One region of the Ensifer sp. ENS09 genome, then DNA from elsewhere that is predicted to be linked to it. Evidence: riboswitches for the same ligand, from Rfam matches in the RefSeq annotation. Region 1 holds a riboswitch; each other region holds the start of a gene.
What was found. A riboswitch is a leader RNA that binds a small molecule or an ion and turns the genes downstream of it on or off. The one in region 1 is predicted to bind cobalamin.
Positions count from the first base shown of each region.

Region 2: linked by a shared signal. The riboswitch ahead of nrdH (glutaredoxin-like protein NrdH) and the one ahead of bluB (5,6-dimethylbenzimidazole synthase) in region 1 are both predicted to bind cobalamin.
Region 3: linked by a shared signal. The riboswitch ahead of IB267_RS03690 (DUF1636 domain-containing protein) and the one ahead of bluB (5,6-dimethylbenzimidazole synthase) in region 1 are both predicted to bind cobalamin.
Region 4: linked by a shared signal. The riboswitch ahead of cobU (bifunctional adenosylcobinamide kinase/adenosylcobinamide-phosphate guanylyltransferase) and the one ahead of bluB (5,6-dimethylbenzimidazole synthase) in region 1 are both predicted to bind cobalamin.

Region 1 covers NZ_JACVBP010000001.1:499,677-503,882, reverse strand. Annotated here, with positions in the region: gene IB267_RS02505 (phytanoyl-CoA dioxygenase family protein) at 1-675, shown strand, start outside; gene IB267_RS02500 (SDR family oxidoreductase) at 764-1,576, shown strand; cobalamin riboswitch at 1,659-1,872, shown strand; gene bluB (5,6-dimethylbenzimidazole synthase) at 1,918-2,613, shown strand; gene IB267_RS02490 (DUF2865 domain-containing protein) at 2,626-3,708, opposite strand; gene IB267_RS02485 (acyl-homoserine-lactone synthase) at 3,862-4,206, opposite strand, start outside.
Region 2 covers NZ_JACVBP010000005.1:172,465-176,670, reverse strand. Annotated here, with positions in the region: gene metE (5-methyltetrahydropteroyltriglutamate--homocysteine S-methyltransferase) at 1-872, shown strand, start outside; gene IB267_RS25405 (acyl-CoA thioesterase) at 869-1,660, shown strand; cobalamin riboswitch at 1,812-2,038, shown strand; gene nrdH (glutaredoxin-like protein NrdH) at 2,427-2,648, shown strand; gene nrdI (class Ib ribonucleoside-diphosphate reductase assembly flavoprotein NrdI) at 2,661-3,077, shown strand; gene nrdE (class 1b ribonucleoside-diphosphate reductase subunit alpha) at 3,047-4,206, shown strand, end outside.
Region 3 covers NZ_JACVBP010000001.1:743,390-747,595, forward strand. Annotated here, with positions in the region: gene IB267_RS03680 (ABC transporter substrate-binding protein) at 1-393, opposite strand, end outside; gene IB267_RS03685 (ABC transporter ATP-binding protein) at 390-1,193, opposite strand; gene IB267_RS03690 (DUF1636 domain-containing protein) at 1,216-1,629, opposite strand; cobalamin riboswitch at 1,734-1,950, opposite strand; gene IB267_RS03695 (RidA family protein) at 2,135-2,611, opposite strand; gene aspT (aspartate-alanine antiporter) at 3,099-4,206, shown strand, end outside.
Region 4 covers NZ_JACVBP010000001.1:670,404-674,609, forward strand. Annotated here, with positions in the region: gene cobN (cobaltochelatase subunit CobN) at 1-221, opposite strand, end outside; gene cobW (cobalamin biosynthesis protein CobW) at 325-1,389, opposite strand; gene cobU (bifunctional adenosylcobinamide kinase/adenosylcobinamide-phosphate guanylyltransferase) at 1,393-1,917, opposite strand; cobalamin riboswitch at 2,052-2,506, opposite strand; gene IB267_RS03310 (MFS transporter) at 2,837-4,009, opposite strand; gene IB267_RS33845 (CGNR zinc finger domain-containing protein) at 4,126-4,206, shown strand, end outside.

The DNA of each region.
Region 1 (4,206 bases):
AACCGGGTCAACCCGGGCGGTGCTGCGCAATCGGCGCACCGGGACTATCACCTCGGCTTCCAGACCGCGGCCGTGATCGAGCAGTATCCGGCGCATGTCCACAAGCTTTCGCCGGTGCTGACGCTGCAGGGCGCGGTTGCCCATTGCGACATGCCGCTCGAAAGCGGGCCGACGCTATTCCTCCCCTATAGCCAGACCTATGTGCCGGGCTATCTGGCACTCAACCGGCCGGAGTTCCGCGCCTATTTCGACGCAAACCACGTGCAGCTCCCGCTCGAAAAGGGTGACGTTGTCTTCTTCAACCCAGCGCTCTTCCATGCCGCCGGCACCAACCGCTCCCGGGATATCCGCCGCGTCGCCAACCTGCTGCAGGTGTCTTCGGCCTTCGGTCGCGCCATGGAAACCGTCGACCGACTGACGATGAGCGCGACGCTCTATCCGGCCTTGCGGGCCTTGCTGGCAAACGGCAAGCTGTCGCAGGCGGAAGCGGCCAATGCCGTCGCCTCCTGTGCCGAAGGCTACTCGTTCCCGACCAATCTCGACCGAGACCCGCCAATCGGTGGGCTGGCGCCGAAGACGCAGGCGCAATTGATGCGCGAGGCGCTCACTGCGGGAACGGGCGAGGAGGAGTTTCTTGCGGTGCTTGAGGCGCAGGCGAAGCGCAAGCTGAGCTGACGCGCGAGCTACCATTTGACAGGCTCCCGGCGTGTTTCGCTCGGGAGCCGCAGCCGTTTCAAACGATCATTTCCGAGGGAGGAATTCGATGAGTGGACAATTACAGGGCAAGATCGCCATCGTCACCGGTGGTACGCAGGGGCTGGGCGCGACGATTGCTGGCCTTTTCGCCGAGCGTGGCACCAAGGGTATCGTCATTTGCGGGCGCAACGCCGCCAAGGGACGGGCGAAGGCCGAGCAGATCGGCAAGGCACATGGCGCGAAAGTCGTCTATGTCGAAGCCGATCTGGAGAAGGTGGACGACGCCCGCAAGGTGGTCGCCGCTTGCGACGCCGAATTCGGCCGGGTCGATGCGTTGGTCAACGCCGCAGCCATCACCGACCGTGGCACCATCCTCGATACCACGCCCGAACTCTTCGACCGCATGTTCGCGATCAACGTGCGCGCACCGTTCTTCCTGATGCAGGAAGCGGTGAAAGTCATGCGGCGCGAGAAGACCGAAGGCACGATCGTCAACATCGGCTCGATGTCGGCGATGGCCGGCCAGCCTTTCATCGCCGCCTATTGCTCGTCGAAAGGCGCGCTCGAAACGCTAACCAAGAACACGGCCTATGCGCTGCTGCGCAACCGCATCCGCGTCAACGGGCTGAATATCGGCTGGATGGCGTCCGAAGGCGAAGACCGCATACAGCGCGAGTTTCACGGTGCGGCTGCCGATTGGCTCGAAAAGGCGGCGGCCAGCCAGCCTTTCGGCCGGCTCGTCGATCCGGCCGAGGTGGCGCGTGCCTGCGCATACCTGTCGTCGGCCGAATCCGGGCTGATGACCGGATCGGTGATCTGCTTCGACCAGTCGATCTGGGGCGCCTACGACGGCTCGCCGCATCCGGTCGCTCCGCTCTGAGGCGAGGCAGAAAGAAGCAGGTGGAGAGCGGCGCGTCCGGTTTCGCCGGGTTGGCGCCGCTTGTCTTTCTCAATTCCCTGTGCACTTAGTGCCGTGGTCAGGTGCCCGCGAAAGCGGGAGAATCGGGAATCCGGTCGATATTCCGGAACGTGCCCAACGCTGTGAAGGGGACGATCGCGTCTAAAAGAGCCTTGAATTGATTCAAGGTTTTGCCACTGGATCTTCAATCGATCTGGGAAGGTGAGGCGATCGGTTGAACCGAAGTCAGAAGACCGGCCTGGCGAGATAGACCGAACCCCGCGTGGACGGCGGGAGGTTTTCGCATTGTTGGGGATCGAACGATGCTGACTGAACCGAAGGGCGGCCTTGCGGCTGCCGGTGCCTTTTCGCTGCAAGAGCGGGAGGCCGTCTACCGTGCCATCGAGACACGTCGTGACGTGCGCGATGAATTCCTGCCCGAGCCATTGTCGGATGATCTGATCAGACGCCTGCTGGCCGCGGCACACAGCGCCCCGTCCGTGGGCTTCATGCAACCCTGGAACTTCGTGCTGGTGCGGGCGGAAGAAACGCGCGAGCGGGTCTGGCAGGCGTTTCGCCGCGCCAATGACGAGGCCGCGTTGATGTTCGAGGCGGAACAGCAGGGAAAGTATCGCGCGTTGAAGCTCGAAGGCATTCGCAAGGCGCCGCTTAGCATCTGCGTCACCTGCGACCGCACGCGCGGCGGCACTGTCGTGCTCGGGCGTACCCACAATCCGCAGATGGACGTCTATTCCACCGTCTGCGCCGTGCAGAACCTCTGGCTTGCGGCGCGCGCCGAAGGGGTGGGTGTCGGCTGGGTCAGCATCTTCCACGAGGCCGAGATCAAGGCGATCCTCGGCATCCCCGACCATATCGAGATCGTCGCCTGGCTCTGCCTCGGCTATGTCGACCGCCTCTATCAGCAGCCGGAACTCGCCGTGAAGGGCTGGCGCCAGCGCCTTCCGCTCGAGGACCTGGTTTTCGAAGAAGGATGGGGATGCAGCAAGGAGAAGGCGTAAGGCCTCGCCCGATCAATTCTGGACCGGCTGATAGGCCGGTCCCTTCGGGTGCTTGAGGTCGATCGCAGTTTCTTCCTGCGGCAGGTAGGTGGGGCCGACGACGCGCACCTTGTTCTTCGACGGATCATAGGGCCGCTCTTCGGCCGGCACCTTGGCGGTCTCGCCCGCCGCTTCCGGCTTCTTCGTCTCGATGACGATGATCGACGACTGGTCGTCGCCGATCTTCGTTCCTGTCGTCTTCGGCGTGGTTGCGGCGGTCTGCGGTATCTGGCAGCCGCACTGGCCGGGCTTGCCGACGGCGCGGGTGCGATAGGCAAAGGCGTTGGGCATTTCGGTATAGGGACGGCCGGTCACGGCCGAGACCATCTTGTCGCTCTCTTCCGTGTTGAGGTCGTGGAAATAGAGCTCCGTCTCAGCCCCAGGGCAGCGGGCCCGGCAGGCCTGTTCATCGCGTGGGAAATCGGCCGGCGTCGCATCCGAAGAGATCGGGAAGAAGGCGCCGTCGCAGGTGCGCACGCACATGGTCCTGAGCGTGCCGCTATAGTAGCGCTCCTGCGGCGCGTAGCCGTCTTCGTCGTGTCCGAGCATCGGGCCGTAGGCGTCGTCCGGCGGCAGGTCGGCAACGATGTTGCGGTGGCTTTCCGGCACGTCCTGTTCGACGCTTGCGAACTCCTCGCGGTCGCCATAGCAACCGTTGATCTCAAGTGCTGCGAGGATGCGGCGCCGGCTGTCGTCGCTGCCGCCGGCGACGATCTGCTCGCGCTCGGATTTCAGCATGCGCAGATTGTCTTCCATCTCGGCAATAAGACCGTTGAGCCCGCCGCAGGTGTCGGGGTCGCCGCCGTCGTAGCCGGTGGCGTTGCCGCCACCGCAACCGGCGCGGCGGCGGTCGTTCTTCGCCCGCCGCAGTTCGATGTTCTGCCGTGAGATTGCGCTTGCATAGTCGCGCGCATCGGCATTGCTGGCGACGTAGTCAGGCAGTTGCGCGAGCCGGGCGTTCAGTCGGTCGCAGGCCGTCGATGCCAGTGACGGACCGGCACCGATCAGAACCAAAGGCACAAGGGCCGCAGCGACGTGTTTCAGGCGCGTGAACACGGGGCGTAAGTCTCTTCCTGTTGCCAGGTCGGCGCCAACTTCTGCGGGTGGCTGCCAGCGGCATTCCTGTTTCGCCTTCCATCATAGAGCTTGTCGGTGATCGTGCAACGACAAGCGACGGTTTGCGTTAACAGTGCCGATCGACGGACGCGCTTACGCGGCGCGGGCGGTTTCCAGCGACATCGGGCGGTCGAGAACGGTGCCTTCGATCGCAGCGACCGCTTTCATCCGTGAAAGCAGATCCGGGGTCACTTCCCATGCAACGGCAACCGCGAAGACCGAGCCGATGCGATGCGGTTCGGCGATGCGCTCGCCCGGGCATCCCATGCGGCGGAACATGCGCTCGAGGAACACGTCCGTGACTGTGACGATATGGCTGATGCCGGAAGCAAGGCCAAGCTCACCGACGCCGCACATGAGTTCGGCAGCCGCGACCGTCACCTGGTTCGAAGCGCGGTCCTGCGAAATCTCCGGCTCGATGCAGAAGCGGCTGGATTC
Region 2 (4,206 bases), on a different contig from region 1:
TCGGCATCGACGTGCTGGTACATGGCGAGTTCGAGCGCAATGACATGGTGCAGTATTTCGGCGAGCAGCTCTCGGGCTACGCCTTTACCCGAAGTGGCTGGGTACAGAGCTACGGTTCGCGCTACGTGCGCCCGCCGATCATCTTCGGCGACGTTTCTCGGCCAAACCCGATGACGGTCGAATGGGCGGCCTTTGCACAGTCACTGACCGATCGACCGGTCAAGGGCATGCTAACGGGTCCGGTCACCATGCTGCAATGGTCCTTCGTGCGCGACGACCTGCCGCGGTCGGTGGTGTGCCGGCAGATCGCGCTGGCGCTTAGCGACGAAGTCAGGGACCTCGAGGCATCGGGCATCGCCATCATCCAGATCGACGAGCCGGCGCTGCGCGAGGGCCTGCCGCTCAAGGCCGCCGACCGCAAGGCCTATCTCGACTGGGCGGTGGAGTGCTTCCGCCTCAGCGCCGCCGGCGTCGGCGACGCCACCCAGATCCACACCCATATGTGCTACTCGGAGTTCAACGACATCATGCCGGCGATCGCGGCAATGGATGCCGACGTGATTTCGATCGAGACGTCGCGATCGAAGATGGAACTGCTCGGCGCGTTCACCGGAAGGGCCTATCCGAACGAGATCGGCCCGGGCGTCTACGATATCCATTCGCCCCGCGTACCGGCGGTGGATGAAATGGTGCATCTCATCGAGCGCGCGACCGAAGGGCTGACGCCGGCGCAGATCTGGGTCAACCCGGATTGCGGGCTGAAGACCAGGCGCTGGGAGGAAACCCGGCCAGCGCTTGTCAACATGGTGGCGGCGGCGCGCGCCCTGCGCCTGGCCTTCGCGGATGATCCCCGCAAGGCGCTTCGCGCATGACGGACCACACGGAAGCGGCGTCGGGGGAAACCCCGGTGCCACAGACCCTCGTCGATATCGTCTTTCCCGGCGACACCAATCATCACGGCACCCTCTTTGGGGGTGCCGCATTGGCGCTGATGGACCGGATCGCCTTCATCGTCGCCACCCGCCACGGCCGCGTTCCCTTCGTCACCGCCTCCTGCGACCGGATCGACTTTCGCGCACCCGCCCGCATCGGCCAGATCGTCAGTTTCTCTGGCCGCCCGGTGCGCGTCGGGCGGCTCTCGATGGTCGTCGACGTCGAGATGGTGGCCGAAGACCTTGCGACCGGCGGCCGCGATCTTTGCTCACGCGGACAGTTCACCATGGTTGGGATGCCGCAGGACAAAGGTGCCGACTGGCACCTTCCGCCGCTCGCCGAGCCCGCGCCGGCTGCGCCCGCCGCCGATTTCGTCGGCATGACCGACATCGTTTTTCCGGGCCAGACCAACAGCGCCGGCGCGCTCTTCGGCGGCGATGCACTCGCCCAGATGACGAAGGCGGCCTTCGTCGTCGCGACCCGGCTGACCGGAAAATTGATGGTGCTCGCCTCCTGCAGTAGCGATTTCAAGCGGCGTGTCGCCGCCGGTACGATCATCGACACGCTGGCGCGGGTCACCCGGACCGGACGCAGTTCCACAACGATAGAGGTCGAGCTCTGGTCGGAAGAACTGCTCAGCGGCGTGCGCGTGCTGACCGTCACCGGGACTTTCGTGATGGTGGCCGTCGACAGCCGCAACCGCCCGGTTGCGGCCTTCGCCGCCTGAGCAAGCCGGGGGCGCCGCGCATGGCGCCCTCGGTCCACAGGATTGATCGCGGGCCGCTATTTACTCCCCGTTATCCACACCGAAAAAGAAAAGACCGCTGCACCCCCGCCTCCAGCATATAGAACCTATTGACGCAGATTTGCGATGAACTACTATATCTAGTGTTCGAGGTTCTTCCGATTCGCAAGGATTGGGAGCTAAGACGGGAATACGGTGCGCCGGCGGGTTTCCGCTCAGGCTATGCCGTAGCTGCCCCCGCAACTGTAGACGGCGAGCGACTGTCCGGAATTGGACCACTGAGGCATGAGGCCTCGGGAAGGTCGGGATGGAATCTTTGACCCGTAAGCCAGGAGACCTGCCTCGAGCAACAAACGTCCACGGGCGGGGTGTCCGGAGAGGTTGAGTGCGTGGCAGGATGAGCCTGCCCGATCGTCTCGACATCTCCCCGGCAGCCTGTCGAAAGCTTCGGGGTGAAGTCATGTCAGTTTCTTCCAGTTCAGATCCACCTTCTGCGGACGGGTGCGCATTGTTGCGCGCCTGATCGAAAGGCCGCGTCCTGAGAGCCCGCACCCGCGGAAATTCCAGAGCGCCCGACCAGAACGAGCCGGCCCGGCTGCCTAGTCGATTTTGGGCCAGCTTGCCGACATCCACTCCGGTCGAGGCGATCGGGGAGCGATGTTTCGTACCCTATCGTCAAGCCCACGGTTCGCGTTCGCGCGAGCCGCCGATTTTTTGCGCCCATTTGCCAGACCCTCACGAGGAACCCATGTCGATCACCGTCTACAGCAAACCCGCCTGCGTCCAATGCACCGCCACCACCCGCGCGCTTGACCGCCAGGGCATCGATTATCGCATCGTCGATATCTCCGAGGATTCCGATGGTTTCGCGCTCGTGCAGGGTCTCGGCTATCGGCAGGTTCCCGTGGTCGTCGCCGGCGAGCGGCATTGGGCGGGGTTCCGCCCGGACATGATCAGCGCGCTTTCCTGAGGGAGAGAAGCGATGGGGCTGATCGTCTATTTTTCCAGCCGCTCGGAAAACACCCATCGCTTCGTCGAGAAACTCGGCCTTCGCGCGGCCCGCATACCGCTCAAAGAAAGTAAGGATGCACTTACGGTTTCGGAGCCCTATGTGCTCGTCGTACCAACCTATTGCGGCGACGATGGCCGAGGTGCCGTGCCGAAACAGGTGATCCGCTTCCTGAACGACGCGGGCAACCGCTCTCACATCCGCGGCGTGATCGCAGCGGGCAACAGCAATTTCGGCGCGACCTACGGGATCGCCGGCGACGTGATCTCGGACAAGTGCCGGGTGCCCTACCTCTACCGGTTCGAGCTGCTCGGAACCGACGAGGACGTCGCCAATGTCAAAAACGGGATGGAACGATTTTGGACGTCACAACACTCGAACGCCCCCTGAAGGCGACGGAAGCGGCGCTGGATTACCACGCGCTGAATGCGATGCTGAACCTCTACGACGAGGAGGGGAAGATCCAGCTCGACAAGGACCGGCAGGCGGCGAAGCAATACTTCCTCCAGCACGTCAACCAGAACACGGTCTTCTTCCATAACCTGCGGGAAAAGCTCGATTATCTGGTGACCGAGGGCTACTACGAGCAGGACGTGCTGGACCAGTATTCGTTCAACTTCGTGCGCGATCTCTACGACCACGCCTATTCGAAGAAGTTCCGTTTCCCGACCTTCCTCGGCGCCTTCAAATATTACACGTCCTATACGCTCAAAACCTTCGACGGAAAGCGCTACCTGGAACGCTACGAAGACCGCGTCTGCATGGTGGCGATGGCCTTGGCGCGCGGCAACGAGGCGCTTGCCCGCGATCTCGTCGACGAGATCATTTCCGGCCGCTTCCAGCCGGCGACGCCGACCTTCCTCAATGCCGGCAAGAAAAGCCGTGGCGAGCTCGTCTCCTGCTTTCTGCTGAGGATCGAGGACAACATGGAGAGCATCGGCCGCGCCATCAATTCGGCGCTGCAGCTTTCCAAACGCGGCGGCGGCGTGGCGCTGTCGCTCACCAACATCCGCGAAATGGGCGCGCCGATCAAGCAGATCGAGAACCAATCCTCCGGGGTCATCCCGGTCATGAAGTTGCTGGAAGACTCGTTCTCCTATGCCAACCAGCTCGGTGCGCGCCAGGGCGCGGGCGCGGTCTATCTCCATGCCCACCACCCTGACATCATGCGCTTCCTCGACACCAAGCGTGAGAACGCCGACGAGAAGATACGCATCAAGACGCTGTCGCTCGGCGTCGTCATTCCCGACATCACCTTCGAGCTCGCCCGCAACAACGAGGACATGTACCTGTTCTCGCCGTATGATGTGGAGCAGGTCTATGGCGTGCCGCTCACCGAAATCTCGGTGACGGAGAAATATCGCGAGATGGTGGAGGACGCCCGCATCCGCAAGCGCAAGATCAAGGCGCGCGACTTCTTCCAGATCATCGCCGAGATCCAGTTCGAGAGCGGCTATCCGTACATCATGTTCGAAGACACGGTGAACCGGGCAAACCCGATTGCCGGCCGCATCACCAT
Region 3 (4,206 bases), 240 kb from region 1:
GATCTTGAAGGGCGCCAAGGTTTCGGGCGTGACCTCGCCGCCGACCTTCATGCCGTAGTTCCAGCCGGCAAAGAGGAAGTCGGCGTCGGCGTTGAGCAACACTTCCTTGGTCGGATACTTCTCCGAAAGCTCCGGCAGTTCCTTGACGCCTTCGCGCAGCTTCTCGTCCAGCGTCTTCCAGCCGGAAACGCCGGTATAGCCGACCATGCGATCCTGCAGCCTCAGCGCCAGCATCATCTCCACCAGGTTGACGTCGTTGGCGATCGCGCGCTGCGGCGCCGCGTCGAAGGTCACCTCGCGGTTGCAGCTCTTGACCGTGACCGGATAGGCGAGCGCCGGCGTGGCGGCGGCCAGCACGAAAAGAAGGGAAAATGGGGCAATATTGATCTTCATGAAATAGATCCCTGTCGAGGAAGTGAAAAGGAAAATCGGGCGCCGCCGCCGGCGGCATTGTGAACGGTGGCAGTGACGCCGAAGGCGGCCGAAAGTTCGCCGGGGCTGAGCACCTCTTCGGGCGTGCCGAAGGCCGTCAGCCGCCCGGCAGTCAGGATCGCGACGTCGGTCGCAAACTCGGCGGCGAGATTGATGTCGTGCAGCGTCGAGACGATCGTCAGCTTCAGCGTCTGCAGCAACTCGAGGATTTCGAGCTGGTGACGGATGTCGAGATGGTTGGTCGGCTCGTCGAGGATGATGATGCGCGGCTCCTGCGCCAGCGCGCGGGCGATCAGCACCCGCTGCTTCTCACCGCCCGAAAGCGTCGAGAACTGGCGACCGGCAAGATGCGCGAGATCGAGATGCGCCAGCGCATGCTGTACCCGATCGCGGTCGAAATCGCTCCAGCCGCTCAAGCCTTCCCGCCGCGGAATGCGCCCCATCATCACGACGTCGCGCACGCTGAAGGGAAAGTCGCCGGGCATTTCCTGAAGGACGACGGCGATCGTCCTTGCTGCCTCGCGCGCCGAGATCGACCAGAGATCGATGCCATCGACCGAAACACGGCCGGAGTTCGGCTGCACCGCCCGGTAGAGGCAGCGCAGGAGCGAGGTCTTGCCGGCACCGTTCGGCCCGAGGATCGCAAGCCGGCTGCCCGCCGCGATCGAAAAGCCGATGTCCTTGACCAGCGTCAGCCCCGCGCGCGGCCCCCAGTGGAGGCCCTCGACCTTGAGTGCCGCTCCCGTCGCCGTACAGCTCATGGGTTGATCCCTCCCCGCGCCCTCATTGGAAGTGCCCGCCGAGGTCTTCGGAAACGAGCATCGCTGCGGGGATGCGGGCAAGCGTCTTGCCTTTCAACCCGCGTGGCCGCTCGGCCGCCCGCGTCATGCCATCGCCACGCTCGGCATAGGTTGTGGCAAAGCGTACGAGATCGTCGATGTCTTCGTCCGGCGAGACGTCGCCGAAGAGATAGGTTGCCTTCCCCGTCGCCTGGAAGGCGATGGTGCAGGGCCGCGTGCAGGCCGCCATGCACACCGTGCCGGCAATCGAGAAGTCACGATCGAGCGGCGCGCCGAGTGCGGCAATGCTGCCGTTCAGCCGCTTGATCAGCTCGGCACCGGGCGCGCAGGGGCCACCGGTGAAGCGGCAATCGGTGCAGACCGTTATCTTGTGCTGTCGGAAATTCGGCTCAGCCATTCCTGCCCTCCGCCGGACTGACGGCAAGAGATGGCGAAACGGCAGAAGGACGGATAGCCGTCGTGCGAAAGCCAGTTCTTTTCCATCGGAACACCCCGTCCGTTGTGGTTGATCGGTTCGATGGCAGGTCTCCTGGCTCGCGGGTCGTGGCGCATCCACGTCTTCCCGGCTGATCGCCAGTGACATGGTGTGAATGCGCTTTCCGCTCACAGTTGCGGGGGCAGCCACGGTTTCGGCCCCATCAGGGTCGTCCGTTCCGTGTTCCCTTTTCAGCCGCCTCCGCATTGTCGCGGACGCAGCACCATCACCGCCTTCCTCGCATGAATCGGCGGGGGAGACAACCGCACGGCACAGGCGGGAAGGATCTATCAACATGCGGCGTATCGTCATGCGCAATTCGTTATTAAATAACATTACATCATGCAAGCCGAAAATTGAGCGTCGGACACGATCCGACGCTCCACGGCCGGAATCCGCCTTGCGGCCGACAGGCGGCCGTGCCGCCTCAGAACTCCGGCGGAAAGAGCTCGGCCGTCAGCGTCACCGCCACCGCGGCGTTGCCCGGCAGGTTGCGCACGCCGCAGACGGAGCGGATATGGCCGGCCCTTTCGCCAAAGGCGGCAGCCAGAAACTCGGAGGCGCCGTCGAGCACCTTCGGATGATCGAGGAAATCCTCGGTGCAGGCGACATGCCCCTCCAGCCGGACGATCTGGCGAATGCGCTCGAAACGGCCGAGATGTTCGTGGATCTGCGCCAGCGCGTTGAGCACCGCCAGCTCGGCCGCCTTGCGCCCCTCGTCGATCGTCACGTCGCGCCCGAGCAGCCCCGTATGCACGAAGCGCCCGTCGAGCAGCGGCCCCTGCATCGAGACATGAAGCATCTCGCCCGCCTCGATCACCGCGCGATAAGCGCCGAGCGGCTTCGGCGGCGTTGGAAGCTGAACGCCAAGCGCCCCCAGCCTACGGATAACCTCATCCATCATTGCTCCCCCTCCTCGTCACCTTACGAACCGGCCGCGCTTGCGGAGACGATGCCGCGTTTCATCTCGACCCTTCGAAGTTCTGTCGCCCCTATCGCAAGCAGAAAGGCCCATCATTCCTTGCGCCTCCAGCCGTATGTTCAAGCATAGCCAAGAGAAAACGCCTCATGCCTCACGTTGCGAGATAACATTACGAATTACAACACCAGAGTTGAAGTTCCGGCGCGATCCGGCCGCGCGCATCCGTCTTTCGATCGCAGGCGGCGGACGCATCGCGGCGCCTGCGAGTGCGCACCCCAAGTAAAACCGCTGAAATGTAACATACGTTACGCTCACGTAACCCTATGCCGGTTGAGAATTTCGACGACCGAGGCAACAATTGCCGGAATTAAGATTGGGCATCGACGAGATCCGAAAACAAGCTCAACTTAGCCGCGCAGATCCCGAAATGAAGTGATGGCAACTCAACTTTCTGAAGGGAATAGCAGCAGTGAACCCCATCGATTTTTTCGTCGACACGCTTCGGACCTATCCACCCGTCGCCGTCTTCCTCGCCCTCGGCATCGGCTTCCTCATCGGTCCGATCAAGGTCGCGGGGTTCAACCTTGGAAATGTCACCGCCACGCTGCTTGCGGGCGTTCTCATCGGGCAGCTGGGCATCCAGGTTTCCGGTGACCTGAAATCAACGCTGTTCCTGATCTTCCTCTTCGCCGTAGGCTACGGCGTAGGCCCGCAATTCGTGCGGGGCCTAAGCACCGACGGGCCGAAACAGATCGCCTTTGCGCTCTCGGTCCTCGTGCTCTGCCTCATCGTTCCCTATCTCTGCGCGCTAATCGCCGGGCTTCCGCTCGGCTACGGCGCCGGCATGTATGCCGGTTCGCAGACGATTTCGGCGGCTATCGGCGTCGCCACGGACCAGATCAACTCGCTGGGGCTGACACCGGAACAGGCCAAGACCTTCTCCGACCAGATCCCGATCGCCTACGCGGTCACGTATATCTGGGGCACGATCGGCTCGGCGATCATCCTCGCCCAACTCGGTCCGAAGCTTCTCGGCATCGACCTTCCGGCGGCCTGCCGGGAATACGAGGCCAAGCTCGGCGGCGGCACATCCAGCGCCGAGCCCGGCATCACCAGCGCCTACCACGACTTCGGTCTTCGGGCCTACCGGATCGATGCGGCAAGCGGCCTGACCGGGACGCCGGTCAAGAACCTGCTTCCCGGCATCCGCGTCTATGTCGAGCGGGTCCGGCGCGGCAGCGAGATCATCGAAGCGGACGGCAACACCGTACTGCAGCCCGGCGACGTCGTCGCCTTCTCCGGCCGGCGTGCCCTGCTCGTCGAGAATCTCGATTCGAAGCTTGTCGAGGTCGAGGACAAGGAACTGCTGAATGCCGAAGCCGAAGTCCTCGATGTCTACGTGACCAGCAAGGCGCTCGCCGGCAAGACGCTTGCGGAAGTCAGCACCATGGACTGGGCGCGTGGCGTCTATGCCCGCAAGATCATCCGCTCGCTGGTCGAGATCCCGGTCTTGCCCGGGACCACCGTCGAGCGCGGCGACATCGTTACCATCGGCGGGGCCAAGCAGCATGTCGAAG
Region 4 (4,206 bases), 170 kb from region 1:
GTGCGCTCGACATAGGTATCGACCGACATCGGGTGCATCAGGCTCATGAGGCTGGCGATGCGCAGGCTCAAGCCGCCGTCGCGACGACCATGGGCTGCGGCGATCGAGGAGAGCTCGGTGTCGGCGGCAGACAGGAACAGGATATCGGCCGGCGTTTGCCCAAGGTCGATCGCTTCGTTGCCGTCGGCGATCGTTCCTTTCTGGGCGAGAAGCAGATGCATTCGTCTTGTCCGTTCGGGCAATCCCGGACGGAAACGCTGAAAGCTGCCTCCGCCCGAAACTGCATCATTTCAATGTGTTAGATCATTTCACTCAAGGAACGATCTAGACCAGTGCGGTGATCGCAGCGCGCACCGCCGCCTCGTCCATGTCGTGCAGGCCGATGACGACGAGCCGCGTGCCGCGCTTTTCGCCGGCAGCCCAGGCACGATCATAATACTGGTCGACGCGGGCGCCGACCGCCTGGATCAGGAGGCGCATAGGCTTTCCGGGTACGTCGGCAAAGCCCTTGAGGCGCAGCACGTCATGCTCTGCGATCACGCCCTTCAGGCGATCGATGAAGGCCGAGGGATCGGCGATCGCGCCGAGCTCGACGACAAAGCTGTCGAATTCGTCGTGATCGTGCTCCTCGCCCGCCTCGTGCTCCATCTCGTGGTGCGACTTGCGGTTGGCGATATCGCTTTCCGTGCCGACGCCGAGGCCGAGCAGGATGGCAGCGGCAACTTCGCCGTTCTTCGCCTCAATCATCGCAGGCTTGCGGCTGGTGCGCGAAGAGACCTCGTCGCGCACGGCCTTGAGGCCGGAGGCGTCGATGAGGTCGGTCTTGTTGAGAACGATGAGGTCGGCAGCGGTCAGTTGGTCCTCAAACAGTTCCTCGATCGGGCTTTCATGGTCGAGATTGTCGTCCTCGACGCGCAGCGCATCGACCTTGTCGTGGTCGTCGGCAAAGCGGCCGGCGGCAACGGCCGCGCTGTCGACCACGGTGACAACGCCATCGACGGTCACTTCGCTGCGGATATCCGGCCAGTTGAAGGCCGCGATCAACGGCTGCGGCAAAGCGAGACCCGAGGTTTCGATGATGATGTGATCGGGACGGTTTTCGCGCTCGAGCAGCTTGGTCATGGTCGGGATGAAATCGTCAGCAACCGTGCAGCAGATGCAGCCATTGGTGAGCTCGATGATATCGTCCTCGGTGCAGGCCTCCGCACCGCAGCCCTTGAGCACGTCGCCATCGACGCCGAGATCGCCGAACTCGTTGATGATCAGCGCGATGCGCTTGCCGTCGGCATTCTGCAGCAGGTTGCGGATCATCGTGGTCTTGCCGGCGCCAAGGAAGCCGGTGATGACGGTCGCCGGGATCTTGCCCTGGTTGGCTCTCGCAGTGGTCATTTTTCAACCCTTCATTTTCAGCGGCAAACCGGCCGCGACAAAGTAAACTTCAGCGGATTTCTCCGCAACGATCTGGTGAAGCCGGCCGGCATGGTCGCGGAATTCGCGGGCCATGCGGTTCTCGGGCACGATGCCGAGGCCGACTTCGTTGGAAACGAATACGAGACGCGCCTGCGCATCGGGCAGATACGCGGCAAGCGCGGCAAACTCCGCCGCGATGTCGCGCTCTTCGAGCATGAGATTGGTGACCCACAGCGTCAGGCAGTCGATCAGGACCACGTTGGCCCGATCGTCGATGCGGCTGAGCACGCCGACGAGATCGACCGGCTCCTCATGCGTCGTCCAGCCTTCGCCGCGGCTTATCCGGTGGTGGTCGATGCGCGCGCGCATTTCGTCGTCCCAGGCGCGTCCCGTGGCGACATAATGTCGGGTGAGGCCGGACGCTTCGACCAGCCGCTCGGAAAAGCCGGACTTGCCGGAACGGGCGCCGCCGAGGACCAGCACGGGGCCGGCGCTGAGACTGCTCATCGTCGCCGCCTCAACACGCCGAGATCAGCGGCATGCGGCAACGGCCGTCGGGCGCGCCAAGGGCGCGTTCTTGAAAACATCTGCGAGCCAAAACAACCTCCGTGATGGCGTTGGAGACAAACGTCTCCTCGGGCGGAATGCCCATGCCGGATGGCAGGTCTCCTGGCTCACGGCGTCACGGGGCCAAACATCGCCTCGCCCTTAAAGGGCAAGGTTCCGATGTCAGGACCCGAACGGCCCGCCTCACCTTCCCGGCGTTTTTCCGACAGCGAACCTTTTGCACGTCATCTCCGACGCGCGGGCGCTGCGGGCGGCTTCGTGAAAGGCGGACGATTCGTAGAAGAAGAGGCGTCCAACCCGGCTGATCACGATGCCACGCCAGTGGCTTTTCCGGCTTGATCCCCGATCTGCCCCGGCTGCCCATGCAACCGGCCGACAGCCCGGCACCAAACCCGATGGCGAACCCTGACCGTTCTACAGTCGCGGGGTCGGCTGCGATAAGGATGCCCGATTTGGGTCCATCCGTCACATTCCCAATTTTTCCCCCGTGTCGCCACGACGCGGAGGAACCATCCAACAGCCGATGATTAGGAACCGGACCGCGCAAAGTCAATCGACGCATGCGACGCCTCCCCGGCCGAGTTGCGCCACGCGACGATTTGTCGAGCCGCGAACGGACGGCCGCGGCCCGCGAAGAACGGTCGCGCATCCGCCTGCCTTCCACCCGTGGCTCGAGCCCTTACACTCTCATTTTGTGCCAAATCGCTACCAGAATGCGCCAATGCGCCCTCAAGCTCTGGCGCACCTCTGTTCCGAGGCAAATTCGCCAGCATGATGATCAATATCCGCAAATGGTTCGGCGATCGCGCGTTCGACCGCATGGTTCTGTGGACCGTGCGGTAATCGACCCCCGGGAGCGCTACTCTTTCGGTTGAGGGTTGACGATCTTCAGCCAGCACGTCGCGATCACCGCTGTCGTCGAGACTGCGGCTGCGGCCAGATAAATGGCGCTCGCCCCCCAGCCTTCACCGAGGTTTCCGGACAAAAGCGTGCCGAGCCCGTAGCCGGCCCACATAAAGCTGGTAAGCCAGCCAAACGCCTCGGTTCGATCCTCCGGTCGGGCACTCAGCCCGACAGCGAGCTGGCCGAGCGCATCCCGGGCTCCGCTGAAAACCCCGGCACCGAGATAGAGCAGCAACAGAAGCCAAGGGTCTGAGGTCATGCTCATCAAGATGAAAAAGCAGGCCGTCACCAGGTGAAAGGCAATCATGCCGCGCTTCACTGAAGGTTGCGCGCGCAGCGCGCCATAGAAAATGCCGCCGAAAACCTCGCCGGCGGCAAATCCACCGAGAAGAACACCTGCCAGGGTGGCCGTGACGCTCGCCACCGCGCCAATCTGCATGGCACCAATCGTAAAGGTGTCGAGGGCGACGATCGCCAAAAGCAGCGCCAGCGGAGCGTTCGCCAGGACGGAAAACAGCTTTCGCGGACGGCGCTCGGTGGCCTTCCATGCCATGGGACTGTTGGCGATCAGCATGTCGCCAACGACCTTTGCGACAGCGCACGACCCCACGATCATGTTTGGCGGCATCACATAGAGCAAGGCACCGACCAGGATGGGCCCGAGTATGAAGGTGCTCGAGTTGATGACTGTATCGAGCGCATAGGCACTCGATAGATTGCTCTCGGGCACGAGATGCGGCCAACTGGCCCGGACGACGGACCCCGATGGCGGCGTCGTCGCACCCAGGGCCGCGGCAGCCAAGAGAAGATAGGCGGCCGACAACTGATGGACGAGCGCGAAGACCACCGCCACATAGGACAGGGTATGAAACCCGACGAACACAAAAAGAGTTCGCCGCGAACCGAAACGATCGACGAGGCGGCCGGCAGCGGGGGCGATCAAGGCCAAGGCAACGGCGTGCGCGAACAGGACCGCGCCCGCATCCACGACTGAGCCCGTGCTTTTCGACACCGCGATCAGAAGGGATAGGCTCAGCATCGACGTGGTCATTCGACTTATCGATGTCGCGATCACGAGACGGACGACACCATCCCCGCGCAGCACCGCAGCATAGCTCTCACCGACCATTCTTGCGTTACCTTCGTAATCCGAATAGTTAGTAACGAGTACGCAACCGGTCCGTTACCTGTCAAATGCAACTTACACGTAACTCACAACGCCAGGCCGCCTTGGCGGCGACTTTGGTGAACCTCGCACTGGACGGTCAATCCGGCGGCCGCGCCTATGCTGGCTTGACAGCCGACGCGCTGAAGCGAGCATTTGCC